3 regions of the Solibacillus sp. FSL R7-0682 genome follow, and region 1 is predicted to be linked to each of the others. Evidence: riboswitches for the same ligand, from Rfam matches in the RefSeq annotation. Region 1 holds a riboswitch; each other region holds the start of a gene.
The links. A riboswitch is a leader RNA that binds a small molecule or an ion and turns the genes downstream of it on or off. The one in region 1 is predicted to bind thiamine pyrophosphate.
Positions count from the first base shown of each region.

Region 2: it holds a riboswitch for thiamine pyrophosphate, as region 1 does, so the genes downstream of both, tenA (thiaminase II) here and thiM (hydroxyethylthiazole kinase) in region 1, are expected to answer to the same signal.
Region 3: it holds a riboswitch for thiamine pyrophosphate, as region 1 does, so the genes downstream of both, MKZ17_RS01750 (3-oxoacyl-ACP reductase) here and thiM (hydroxyethylthiazole kinase) in region 1, are expected to answer to the same signal.

Region 1 is NZ_JBBOUI010000001.1:451,760-456,024, reverse strand. It holds gene MKZ17_RS02295 (thiamine phosphate synthase) at 1-674, opposite strand, end outside; gene MKZ17_RS02290 (MTH1187 family thiamine-binding protein) at 676-975, opposite strand; gene thiM (hydroxyethylthiazole kinase) at 979-1,815, opposite strand; TPP riboswitch at 1,970-2,069, opposite strand; gene MKZ17_RS02280 (SDR family oxidoreductase) at 2,347-3,129, opposite strand; gene MKZ17_RS02275 (SDR family NAD(P)-dependent oxidoreductase) at 3,147-3,917, opposite strand; gene MKZ17_RS02270 (TetR/AcrR family transcriptional regulator) at 4,058-4,265, shown strand, end outside.
Region 2 is NZ_JBBOUI010000001.1:172,603-176,867, reverse strand. It holds gene MKZ17_RS00895 (hypothetical protein) at 1-76, opposite strand, end outside; gene thiD (bifunctional hydroxymethylpyrimidine kinase/phosphomethylpyrimidine kinase) at 239-1,051, opposite strand; gene tenA (thiaminase II) at 1,148-1,837, opposite strand; TPP riboswitch at 1,912-2,009, opposite strand; TPP riboswitch at 2,059-2,155, opposite strand; gene MKZ17_RS00880 (GNAT family N-acetyltransferase) at 2,236-2,709, opposite strand; gene MKZ17_RS00875 (DUF3923 family protein) at 2,735-2,959, opposite strand; gene MKZ17_RS00870 (quinone oxidoreductase family protein) at 3,059-4,027, opposite strand; gene MKZ17_RS00865 (hypothetical protein) at 4,145-4,265, opposite strand, start outside.
Region 3 is NZ_JBBOUI010000001.1:332,117-336,381, reverse strand. It holds gene MKZ17_RS01760 (hypothetical protein) at 1-917, shown strand, start outside; gene MKZ17_RS01755 (ABC transporter ATP-binding protein) at 917-1,783, shown strand; TPP riboswitch at 1,880-1,977, shown strand; TPP riboswitch at 2,039-2,137, shown strand; gene MKZ17_RS01750 (3-oxoacyl-ACP reductase) at 2,297-3,058, shown strand; gene MKZ17_RS01745 (hypothetical protein) at 3,450-3,599, opposite strand; gene groL (chaperonin GroEL) at 3,897-4,265, opposite strand, start outside.

The DNA of each region.
Region 1 (4,265 bases):
ACTAAATTTGTTGCCTCCAGCATTGGATTGTCTGCCTCAGCCACAGCTGATACAACAAAGAATCCATCTACTCCTGTTTGTGCAAGAGGATGTATATCAGCGAGCTTTACACCACCTCCAACAACAACTGGTATCGAACTAAGCTCAGAAATTTTAGCAATTTCATCAAAATTTCTCGTTATGATTTTACCATCTTTCCCAAGTCCACAATCGGGTTTTGTTTGAGTTTCACGCAACGGTCCCACGCCAAAATAATCAATTTGAGAAACATCCTCTGTTTTTATATATTCTAGCAATTCATCTGCTCGGGCAGATAAACCTATAATGAGATCTTCCCCTAGATAATCTCGACAAACATCCACAGGTATATCCGTTTGACCTATATGAATACCATCCACTTTAATCCCTAGTTTTCTCGCAGCTAAAACCACATCAAGTCGGTCATTTACAAGTAGTGTAACCTCTTGGGATTTTCCAACCTCTTCAATGACCTCTGCCGCTTGACGCGTTAGCTGAATTAACTCTCTAGCAGAGGCAACTTTCGAACGAATTTGTATACAAGTAAAACCTGCATTTACTGCATCTTTAATAATTGCCGAAACTGAACGCCCTTTTGTATTTTCAGGCCCTACAACTAAGTATGCTGAAATATCGAGTTTTTTTACAATACTCATATTATCCTCCTAAAATATAATTTACTTTTTCGATTTTCGTATTGATCGTATTTGTATATCCTGGGCGAATATCGGCTTTTAAGACCACTTCTGTTCGAATACCTTTTTCAGCAAGGATAAATGTTGCTTTTTTTACTACTTCCATTACTTCATCCCATTCACCCTCAATCTCAGTAAACATAGATGTCGTTCGATTTGGTAATCCCGACTCTCGAATAACTTTTATAACTTCAGCTACCTCCTGTGCTAATTCATTACCCACACCAAGAGGCGCAATAGCAACCGCTACTAATGTATTCACAAATTAAACCTCCTCTATATCAAATGGATTGTTTGCAATGTCTTTAGCCGTAGCTTTATACAATTCATCCAGAAACTGAACTTGGAAACTCCCTGGACCATCCACCTTTAGTTCAGCCCGTTTACCAGCCATATTGTACACCGCAGAAGCAGTAAGTGCCGCAATAAATGGCGAAGTTGCTGTTGCATAAACAGCCACGACTCCACCTAACGAGCAACCTGCACCCGTAATTTTCTCCATGAAATGTGATCCTCCATAAGAAACAGCCATAATAGAGCCATCTGTTATTAAATCCGTTTCACCGGAGACAGCAACAGCTCCACCTGTCCACTTAGCAAGAGCAATAGCTGCTGTTTTAGCTGCATTTACTGAATCCGTAGAATCAACACCTCGAACATTCGACTCATTTGTCCCTCCATCTAATCCCCATAAACCAGCTAATGCAATAATTTCAGAAGCATTCCCTCTAATAATTGTTGGTTTATATACCTTAAATTGCTCTAAAAGCTCCGTTCTAAGTGAACCAATACCCACAGCAACCGGGTCCAATACCCATGGCTTTCCTGTTTCGTACAACACCTTTGCTACATAAGGTAATGTCTCTTCGTAAATTGGTAACAGCGTTCCCACATTGACATACGTAGCTCCGCCAGCTTTTGCTAAAAACTCAGCTTCATCTGGCAAGTACACCATAGCAGCCGATCCACCAACAGCAAGCTGTGCATTTGCTACAAGATTAATTGTGACAGAGTTCGTAATGGAACCTGCCATCGGATTCGTCCTTTTTACCGTTTCAACCGCCTGAATAATTTTACTTTGAGTCTCCTGTTTAACAGCCATTTTCCAATCACCCTTCTATTTACATTCTTAATACGAACGAATAGATCCACAAAACAGGGGCTAACAAATATGAGAATTCACTAAAGCTTTATAAAACAAAAAAGTGCTCTCCTATTTAAATAAAAATAGGAAAGCACAATTCAACTATTGCTTATAAAACTAATGAATCGCTTCCCTACGCCAGTGTTAACTGACAGGTTCAAAGAGTCAGGTTTTAACCTTCTCAACTCCTAAGAGTCCCCCCGCAATATATGCTATTCAGTTTTTCTTTCATACTATCAACTGAGATGTTGTATGTCAAATTGACAGAATTAGTTCGATAATCTGAGCATTGCAATCCTCTCACAATATGCTTTAATTTCAAGTTTTAAACTAATACTATATTCCCTACTGAAACAAAGATAGTTAGTCTTGCTTCATTTAGAACGAAAAAAAGAACAAATCCTCAAATAAGGATTCGTTCTTCATAATTTTAAAACTAACTTAACTCACGTCACAAGTAATAAATGTGATGAATTCATATGAAAAAAATTAATATTTATACGATTGACCGCCATCGATTGGTACAACGACACCATTAATGAAGTCTGCTTGGTTTGAAAGTAGGAAGGCAACTAAGTAACCAACTTCTTCTGGTTTCCCGAAGCGGCGCATTGGGTTTGGTTTTACGAATTCTTTACCTACCTCTTGCCAATTATCACCACCCATTTGACGTAAAGATCCCTCTACCATAGGAGTCATTATAGCACCTGGTGCGATTGCTTTAATAGAAACTCCAAATTGACCATATTCAATTGCAGAGTTTCGTGTTAATCCGACAACACCATGCTTGGATGCTGCGTAGCCAGATTGATTTCCAACACCACGAATACCACCGACAGATGCTGTATTTACAATTGACCCTGCCCCTTGTTCTTTCATTACTTTTAATACGTATTTCATACCGTAGAATACTCCATTTAAGTTGATAGAAACAACTTTTTGGAACTCTTCAATACCAAAGTCTTCTGTTAAATTTTGTTTTCCTTCGATACCTGCATTGTTAAAGAATCCATCAATTTTTCCAAACTTTTCTACAGTTGTATCTACAAAAGCTTTTACAGCATTTTCATCTGCTACGTTTGCTTCAATTAAGAGCATTTCAGCCTGTGGTGAAATTGCCAGTACTTTTTCTTTTGTTTCAATTAACCCCGCTTCATTCAAATCTACTAATACAAGTTTGGCACCCTCTTCTGCTAATTGAAGTGTTGCTGCTTGTCCAAGTCCAGATCCTGCACCTGTTACAATTACTACTTTTTCTTCAAAACGTTTCATGTACGTTCCCTCCATTGTTAAATATTATATAATGAACCATCTACTGTGTAAGATGAAGAGCTTACATAAGAAGCTTCGTCTGATAGTAAAAATGCAATGACAGTAGCAACTTCATGTGGTTCCCCATAACGCTTCATCGGAACAGCATCTTTATATGCAGTTTGTGCAGCTTCTGCAGCACCCGGTGCAACTTTCTCCTCAATCTGGCGCATCATTTGAGTATTAATAACACCAGGATTTACTGTATTCACACGCACATTAAAAGGAGCAGCTTCTAACGCGGCTACCTTGCTTATGCCCATTAGTGCATGTTTCGACGAATTATACAGCACCATATTTGGCGAACCAATTAATCCAGCAACGGAAGCTGTATTAACAATCGAACCTGCGTTTTGCTGTTTCATTATTGGCATTACATATTTTAAACCGTAGAAAGCACCTTTTACGTTAATGTTATATACGAAATCAAAATCTTGTTCCGTAATTTCTTCTAAAATTTTTGCTGGGCCTTCAACCCCTGCATTATTTGCAAATCCGTCAATACGACCGAATTTTTTTACTGTTTGATCCACATAATTTTTAACTTCTGCTTCTTTTGAAACATCTGCCTTTAATAGTAAGACACGATCTTCATGTAAATTAAGTTCCTCTGCAACCGCTTTCACAGCAGATTCATTTAGATCCACTAGTGTTAACTTTGCTCCTTCACCTGCAAGCTTACGTGCAATCTCTTTACCGATACCTCCTGCAGCACCTGTAATAATTATTACTTTGTTTTCAAATCTCATTTTGTCTACCTCCCCTAAAGATTCTAGTTACATTTATAGCTTACTCGGTTTCACTTTCTGTAAGCCATCCTTAATATTTGCTATAATGTAGAAGAAACCAACACTTTTAATCAATCTGTCTAAAAGTAGGAGAGAATTTGATGAAATCCAATTCCAATCAAGCTTTACGTACAAAGCATTTCTTGAAAAAGGCATTTATTGAAATGGTACATAAAAAGGGATTTAGTGCTGTGACAGTGAAGGACATTGTAGATTATGCCCAATATAATCGAACAACCTTCTATGTGTACTATCAAAACATATATGATCTTGTTGAAGAGTTAATGGATGAGAAATTTGAAGCTATTC
Region 2 (4,265 bases), 280 kb from region 1:
GCTCGAAATGATCCCAATAACTATTTAACTGTTCTGTTGGCAAATAATTTACTATTTTAGATACGATACTTTGCATAAAATGCCTCCCTTTCAATGCAAAATGTTTACATAAACCTAATTTAATTATCCAATAATTCTCAATATTTTTATAGCTAAAAATAAAAAACCATCTCCTTATGAAAATTATTCAAAAAAGAGATGGTTTGAGCTTGATTTTGCACCTTTTTAATTATCTAAATCAAAATACATGTACCGGACACTTCCCTTCAAATTGGCGATAGGCAAAATGGTTAGTAGGACCGAAACCATGCCCAATATTCAACGGCTCTTGGATAGCAAGATGGACAAACTTTTTCGCTTCAATAATTGCGTCTTTTAAATTTTGTCCCTTTGCTAATTGAGCAGTTAAAGCGGCCGAGAAGGTGCAGCCTGTTCCATGTGTTTGTTTTGTATTTATTCGTTCGGTCTCTAGATGAAAAGGAGGCTCGTTTAAAGTAAATACTGAATCCTTAGCCATTGCTCCATCTAAGTGTCCACCCTTCATCACAACACAGGAAACGCCTAACTTTAAAATTTGTTGAGCGGCTTCGTAAACATCTTGTTCTGTTCTAATTTTCATCCCTGTAATGACTTCTGCTTCCGGGATATTCGGTGTACAAACTGTTGCTAACGGCAGTAAATTTTCCTTTAATGCTTCAACGGCTTCTTTTAATAACAAGCTTTCTCCACCCTTTGCTATCATCACAGGATCAATAACGAGTGGTATTTGATATTTTTTTAAAATAGTTGCAACAGCTTGAATAATAGAAGCATCGAAAAGCATGCCTGTTTTAATTGCTTTTATATTAATGTCCTCAAGAACGGCACATAATTGCGCTTCTACAAATGCGGTGTCTACTGGAAAAACACCATGGACGCCTAATGTATTTTGCGCCGTTAAAGCAGTGATGACACTTGTACCAAATACATTTAACTCCTGAAAGGTTTTTAAGTCAGCTTGAATTCCAGCCCCTCCGCCACTGTCAGACCCGGCAATTGTACAGGCAATCATAGTTGCACCTCCGTTAAATACTCTATCTCGATTTGAAAGGTTCCACTATCATCATAAGTAAACTTTGCAGCTTGCTTATCCCCTGGTTGTTGTTGATTAATCAATTGAAGGCTCATACACGTACACTCCCTGCTTCCAATCTTGCATCGTCCATGACATCTCCCAAAACATCCATTCATAATAGCAACTCTTCTCAAAATGCTTTATAAAAAGTTGCTCTTTAGCAGGTTCTTCTTTTACAAACCGATTCAGCATATCTTTTTGTAATTGAATTGATGCCTTCATTTCATCGGAAGCGTAAAATTCAATCCATTGCTTATAAAGGGGAATTTGTGGTTTTGCATCTTTTAGTCTTTCCCCAATTTCTTGATATAGCCATGGACATGGTAAGATCGCCGAAAATGCTTCTGCTATTGTTCCGTTATGCAACGCATTATACATATGACTGACGTAGTTATAAGCAGCAGGCGCAGGATGAAATTCGCTTAGCTCCAGTTCACTCACTTGTAATACTTTAAAAGTAGTTTCGTGCAGCTCTAATTCAACTGTATGAATCAATTCCGCCGACTTTAAAAAATATTTAATATCTTCGTCATTACTCGCCTTTGCTGCTAACAATGCTAAAAGCTTTGTATAGTGCTTCAAGTAGTACGCATCTTGCAACATATAATACTTAAACTTTTCAAGTGGTAGCGTTCCATCTGCAATTCCCTGTACAAAAGGGTGTGTAAAGCTTGCCTCCCAAAAATAATCCGTTTCTTGTCTTACATTTTCACAAAAATCCATTGTTAGTCCTCCTTTTTGGTGGACGTAAGCGCAAAAAGGCGTCTCTAAACATAGAGACGCCTAAAAAGTGTAAATTACACCTAAGCATTGCTCCCTACGCCAGTATTAACTGTCAGGTTCTAAGGGTCAGGTTTTAACCTTCTCAACACAATGTGTCCCCCCGCAATTAAAAGATTTGCAAAAGAAAAGCCCTCCAAAAATGGAGAGCTAAAGTACATAATAATACTGTGCACTTTGCTCCCTACGTCCGTATTAACGGTCAGGTTCTAAGGGTCAGGTTTTACCTTCTCAACACAATGTGTCCCCCTGCAAATACATTTAATTGATTTCAGTCTACTGAATCTGTTTGTTATTTGCAATCTAATTTTTTACGTTAATTGCAAAATAAGCAAACCTTACTATAAATTTTTGATAAGCCGTAACTCATCTCGAATTGGGATCCCATCATTACCGATCAAAGGAATCGTAGGCTTAATTTTTCTAGCCTGTTCGACCGCATTTGGAAAAACTGCATCAATCTTATAGCCTCTTTTTTGATAGAACTTCAGTGCATTTAAATTATCATTCGTTGTCACTAAAGAAATCGTTTTAATGCCCTTACGTTGCACTATCTCTTCCACTTCTTTCGTTAAAAGAGATCCAATGCCCTTCCCTTCTAAAATGCTATCTAAAGAAATAATTTCTACTTCTTCATCATGAAATACATATGTCACTAAACCAAGTAATTGATTATTTTCTTGAAATACAAAGCCATCTAGTTCGCTGCAATTATAAGTCCCTGAAGAAATAACCATTTCCGGAGAACCCCAATGCTCATTAAAAAATTCAATGACCTTTTCTCTATTATGTTCTGTAATTGTAAATACCGTCATAATGCTCCTTCTCTATTCCTTTTCGTTATTCAACTGAAGCGGACTTTCCTTTTTTAATGAAATATAAAAACCCTAATTGGCACAATAAAATAAAGGCAAAAAACGCTACCAAAACAATAAAAGCAACTAATCTTAGTTCCGGCGTTTGCTCTGCTCCTGTGCCATCCACACTCCTAATACCGATAAATACAGATAAAGCAACAAATAAAATGAACCATAAAAAGTTTGTCACCCACCAAAGTTTCATCATGAGCTCATCTCCAAGAAATTTATTTTGCATTCAAAAATAAAAGATGTTTCTATGTTAAGCAAATTTCTCAAAAAATAATCCGGTATTTCTATGCTATATTCATTCAATTTTAAGTAGTACTTTTCCTTTATACTTACGGCTTTCGACTAAGCGATGCGCTTTTGCGGCATCACATAAATTGAATACTTGTGCAATTGGCAGTGTGATTTGATTAGATTCAAAAAACTGAATCACTTTTTCCGCAACTGGTGCTAGGCGAGCAGGGTCGTATTTTCTTGTTGTCCCTAAACTAAAGCCTCTAATATTTCTACAGCTACTATGTACATCACTTGTTTTAAAATGTCCCTCTTCTCCACTACTATTGCCAAATTGAACAAGGGTTCCATAAAGCGCTAAGCATTTTAAACTTTCACTTGTCACATCCCCTGAAACAGAGTCAAAAATAACATTTGCCCCAACTTTCTCTGTTTCCTTTAATACTTCCTGTGAAAAGGATGCATACGTACAGATGACATCTGCCCCTAATTCTTTTACGTAACTAGCTTTATCTAGGTTTCCAACTGTTGCAATGATTTTTTGTACGCCCGCTAACTTTGCTAGCTGTACGAGCATTGAACCTACTCCCCCCGCCGCACTATGAACGACGATCGTATCGCTTTTTTGTACTTGCCCAATTTCATGAAGCAGCATGTAGGATAAAATCGAAACAGTCGGCATTGTAGCGGCTTGTTCAAACGAAAGGGTATCCGGAATTTTATACACTAACAGCTCATTGGCTACAACGTACTCTGCATAGGAACCCGCTTTAGGAAATGCAATAACTCGGTCACCAATAGCAAATTTAGAATTTACATTTGTCTTTAAAATCGTCCCTGCGGCATCCAATCCTACCGTAAAAGGAAAATTGCCTTTTGCTTTATTTCCTGTTCGAGCTTTAATATCTGCATAGTTCACACTCGTATAGGCCACTTGGATGAGACATTCCCCATCCTCTATTTTAGGGATATCTACCTCAACATATGAAAGAACATTCGCATCACCAAATTCATTTTGAACAATTGATTTCATTAGAAATCCCTCCAATCACTTATAACCAAACTTTACCAATATTTAGTCCATAAGGAAAATTGAAGAACTTTATTGAAAGCTATAAGAATTAGTTATACATTTTCTAAAAGAAAAACTTTATCGGGCATATAATTTCAATAAAAATGCCCGAATATCTCGAATGTTATTTTTCATACTAGCTCTAGAATAGAAATGATAAATCTTATTATCGCTCTCCCAATGGAGCATCCAGCTTTTA
Region 3 (4,265 bases), 120 kb from region 1:
GGTCATATAAAGAGCTGAATAGCACACTTTGGACAGTTACAGAAATGGCATCGGAAGAGCAACAAAACCTTTTAGACGACAAAGGAATCACATCATGGCCACTTGGGCATAAATTGGTTTCTAATTTTGATAACCCTAGTAATGCGATTAATAACGAGCATTATGAAATATTAAGTCTGTTCCAAGAAAGTAATACAAAATATGACAACAGCAGCTTGTTTACTATTTACAAATATTTAGATTGGAACGTAATGTTTATCGTATTACTGCTCTTTGTTTTCTTTCTATGGACAACAATATCCGAGGAGCACAGACCAACGCCAACAATAAATTTTTTAGTAACGAAGCCGATTCTTTACACATCAATTTATATAACAAAATGGGCTTATAATTTAGCGATAGCCTATAGTTTATTGCTTATAAGTGGTGGGCTCATTTTCCTTATTGCTACACTGATTGGTGGCTTAGGTGACGCGAAGTATCCGATGTTAATTTATGCAATGGATCAGCTAGAGGATCACTATTTCTTATCATCCGCCAATAATGCTTATTTTTATTTCGAAAATTTAGCAACGCTTATTGTTAAAAACGGTATTCTAATTTTCGTTCAAATTTTCTTTTTGAATAGCTTGTTTAGCTTCGTTGGGACATTTATGAAAAACCATTATGCAGCCATTGTTGTTACACTCATCATATCAATTCTTGGTTATTCTTTTGGAAACCATTTTATCGAAATCAATACTATGTATTTCAATCCATTTGTTTATTTCGATACATGGAATATTATCGATGGGTGGAAATCAGTTGAAGCAAATGATGGGAAAGTGAATTTCCTAAATGGAACTGTCATTTTATTAATTAGTGGTAGCCTATTGTTCTTTATAGGGCTTTTATTTAGAAGGAAGGTGACATCATAATGGTATTACAAGTAAATAAACTCACAAAAAGGTATAAAAATAAAGCGGTCCTTCAAAATATCTCCCTTTCTATCGATGTAGGAGAGATTATTGGTCTTGTCGGGCCAAATGGCGCTGGAAAATCGACTTTAATGCGCTCTATATTAGGGTTAGAAGAAATTGAAAGCGGCACTATTCACTTGAAGGATATTTCTCATAACGATCCTGAATTTTTTAAATATATTTCATTTTTGCCAAGTGATAATTACTTGTATATGCAGTTAACTGGTTATGATCATCTCTCCTTTGTAGCGAATATTTATAATTTATCGCTTAAAGAAATAGACGATGTTATTGATTTAATCGGTATTCGCTCGTATGTTAATCAGCCTGTTAAATCCTATTCTTACGGGATGCGCCAGCATTTATTTATTGCTTTAAGTATATTAACAAAACCACTTATCATTTTAATGGATGAACCTTTTAATGGATTAGATCCAACGAGTACCATTGAATTAAAACAATTAATTCATACGCTCCATGCGCAAGGAATTAGTATTGTTATTTCAACACATAACTTAGATATATTAGAGGATTTGACAAATACAATTTGGTTTATTAAAGACGGTACACTATTCACAAATAATCTTGTAGCAAATATGAATGTACCATATGAAATAATGTACTTCTATAATGGGGATCTCACTCAATTAATGGGTGAGAGTCATCTTCCTTTCCAAATAAACGAAAATCGTATAATTACAGAGGCAACATACGCGATCGAAAAATATCTTCAATGGTTAATAGAAAATGATGTTCAAATTCAATCAGTGAACCCTATTAAACGAAATTTAGAAGAACTATATCGTGATTTTTATAATGTGTAACATCTATGAATTAAAGAGTGATGCTAGATAGTAGTTTTTGTGAAGATTTATGAGCTTGTTAAAGTAATTTTGTTTTGTTACACTCAAGGTAATTAAATGCATTTGCAGGGGGACACATTTGTGTTGAGAAGGTAAAACCTGACCCTTAGAACCTGACCGTTAATACGGACGTAGGGAGCAAAGTACATACTTATTATTTATTTGTACTTACTAAGGCTCCACGTTTTTTTACGTGGAGCCTTTCTTATGCAAATACTTTAATTGCGGGGGGACACATTTGTGTTGAGAAGGTTAAAACCTGACCCTTAGAACCTGACAGTTAACACTGACGTAGGGAGCAATTATAGGTGTAATCTACACTTTTTTGGCGTCTCTATTTATAGGGACGTCTTTTTTTGCGCTTACGTCCACCAACAGAGGGGGACAACCTATAGGATTTTTTGAAAAAGTGGAAAGAGTAATTGAAGGTGCGGATATAAAAATAAATAAAATTGAGTGAAGGAAGTGTTGAAAATGGACTTAAGTAAACAAACCGTTTTAATTACAGGTGCAAGCAGAGGTGTAGGTTCAGAACTTGCAAAAGCATTTTCAAAAGAAGGTGCTAACGTAATTATTAATTATAATAACAGCAAAGAAAAAGCAGAAAGATTGGCTAAAGACTTGGGAAGTAATGTAATTGCTTTAAAAGCAGATGTACGTAACAAACATGAAGTCGTAGAAATGATTAAAGTAGCAAAGGATTATTTTAATACGCCCGTTACAACAGTTGTTAATAATGCATTAATAGATTTTGAGTTTAATCCACTTACTCAAAAAAATGCCTTTGAATTAAACTGGGACAGTTTTAATAAACAATTTGAAGGAACAATTAGAGGTGCATTGAATTGTATTCAATCTGTTCTTGATGATATGAAAGAATTAGAGTTTGGTCGTATTATTAATATCGGCACAAACTTATTTCAAAATCCCGTTGTAGCCTACCATGAATATACGACAGCTAAAGCAGCTTTACTTGGTTTTACTCGTAATATGGCTAAAGAACTTGGCGGGTACGGTATCACTGTGAATATGATATCCGGAGGTCTTTTAAAACAAACAGATGCTAGTAAAGTTACTACACCAGAAGTATTTCAGATTATTGAAGATTCCACACCATTAAAAAAAGTAACAACACCGAGAGAATTAGCAGATACCGCCTTATTTTTTGCTTCCCCATGGGGACGTGCAGTTACAGGACAAAATTTAGTAGTCGATGGCGGGCTTGTAATGGATTAAAAGGCGATATGTACGGAAGTATCACTTCAGGACCTTAAGCTGTAGTGGGGTCCCGGCGAGGGTTCCACCTACAGTTTTACTTATTATCATTTACTGCACAACTCCTTTCATCTTGGGAAAATTTAATGACAGACTTATAAATATTTGAGGCGAGCAAGTAGAGCACCTAAATGAATTATGATGGACTTGGCCATTCAGATGATCAAATTACTATAAATTATTATCTCCATATTACGTAAGAAGCGGAAAAAAGCGCCCATAAGTTTACATAACTCACGAGGCACTTCGCTACTTAATTAATTTGTTAGCATTTCACTATCTTCAATTGAAAAATGAACTTCGAACAAGAAAAATATAGGGTGGTTTTAGTATACCTATGTTTTCATCCATATTATTTCTCTGTTTTTTCTTGCTTCTTTTTCAAATACTCCGCACGTATTTTTTCAAGTTGCTGCTTTTTATCAAATTTGGCAGGCTTGTTTTTTTCATGATACTTTGTCACTGCTACCTTACCTTTAGTATCCAATTGATATTTTCCCACTTTGTTCACCTACTTTTTTCGTCTTAAAGAGAATCTATTCAACAAATATAATATACCTTATTTTACTGAAGTAAACCTTATTCATGTACCGCTACCTTTGCGTACATCAATAAAAACATTAAAAGCTTCGTAAAATAAATCAAAAAAACCACCTCCCAAGAAGTTACTCTTGGGAAATGGTAATTGGGTTTCATTTAAATTGTGAGTTACACCATTTCAGAAAAAGTGGCTCACAGGAACAAAGGCACCGTTCGCGGCGTCCTGTCGCAACACCTTTGCCCCACATCCTTGTGAATGTTACATCATTCCTGGCATGCCACCCATACCAGACATATCTGGCATACCGCCGCCTGCTTCTGGGATGTCTGCTACTACTGCTTCCGTTGTTAAGAATAATGAAGCAACTGATGCAGCGTTTTGTAGTGCTGAACGTGTTACTTTTGCAGGGTCAACTACACCTGATTCGATCATGTTTACCCATTCGCCTGTTGCCGCATTGAAGCCAATGCCAACATCTTCACGTTTTAAACGATCTACAATAATTGAACCTTCAAGCCCTGCATTTTCAGCAATTTGACGTACTGGCTCTTCTAATGCACGTAAGATGATGCGTACACCTGTTGCAACGTCACCTTCTACTTCTTCAAGCACTTTTTCTACTGCGCC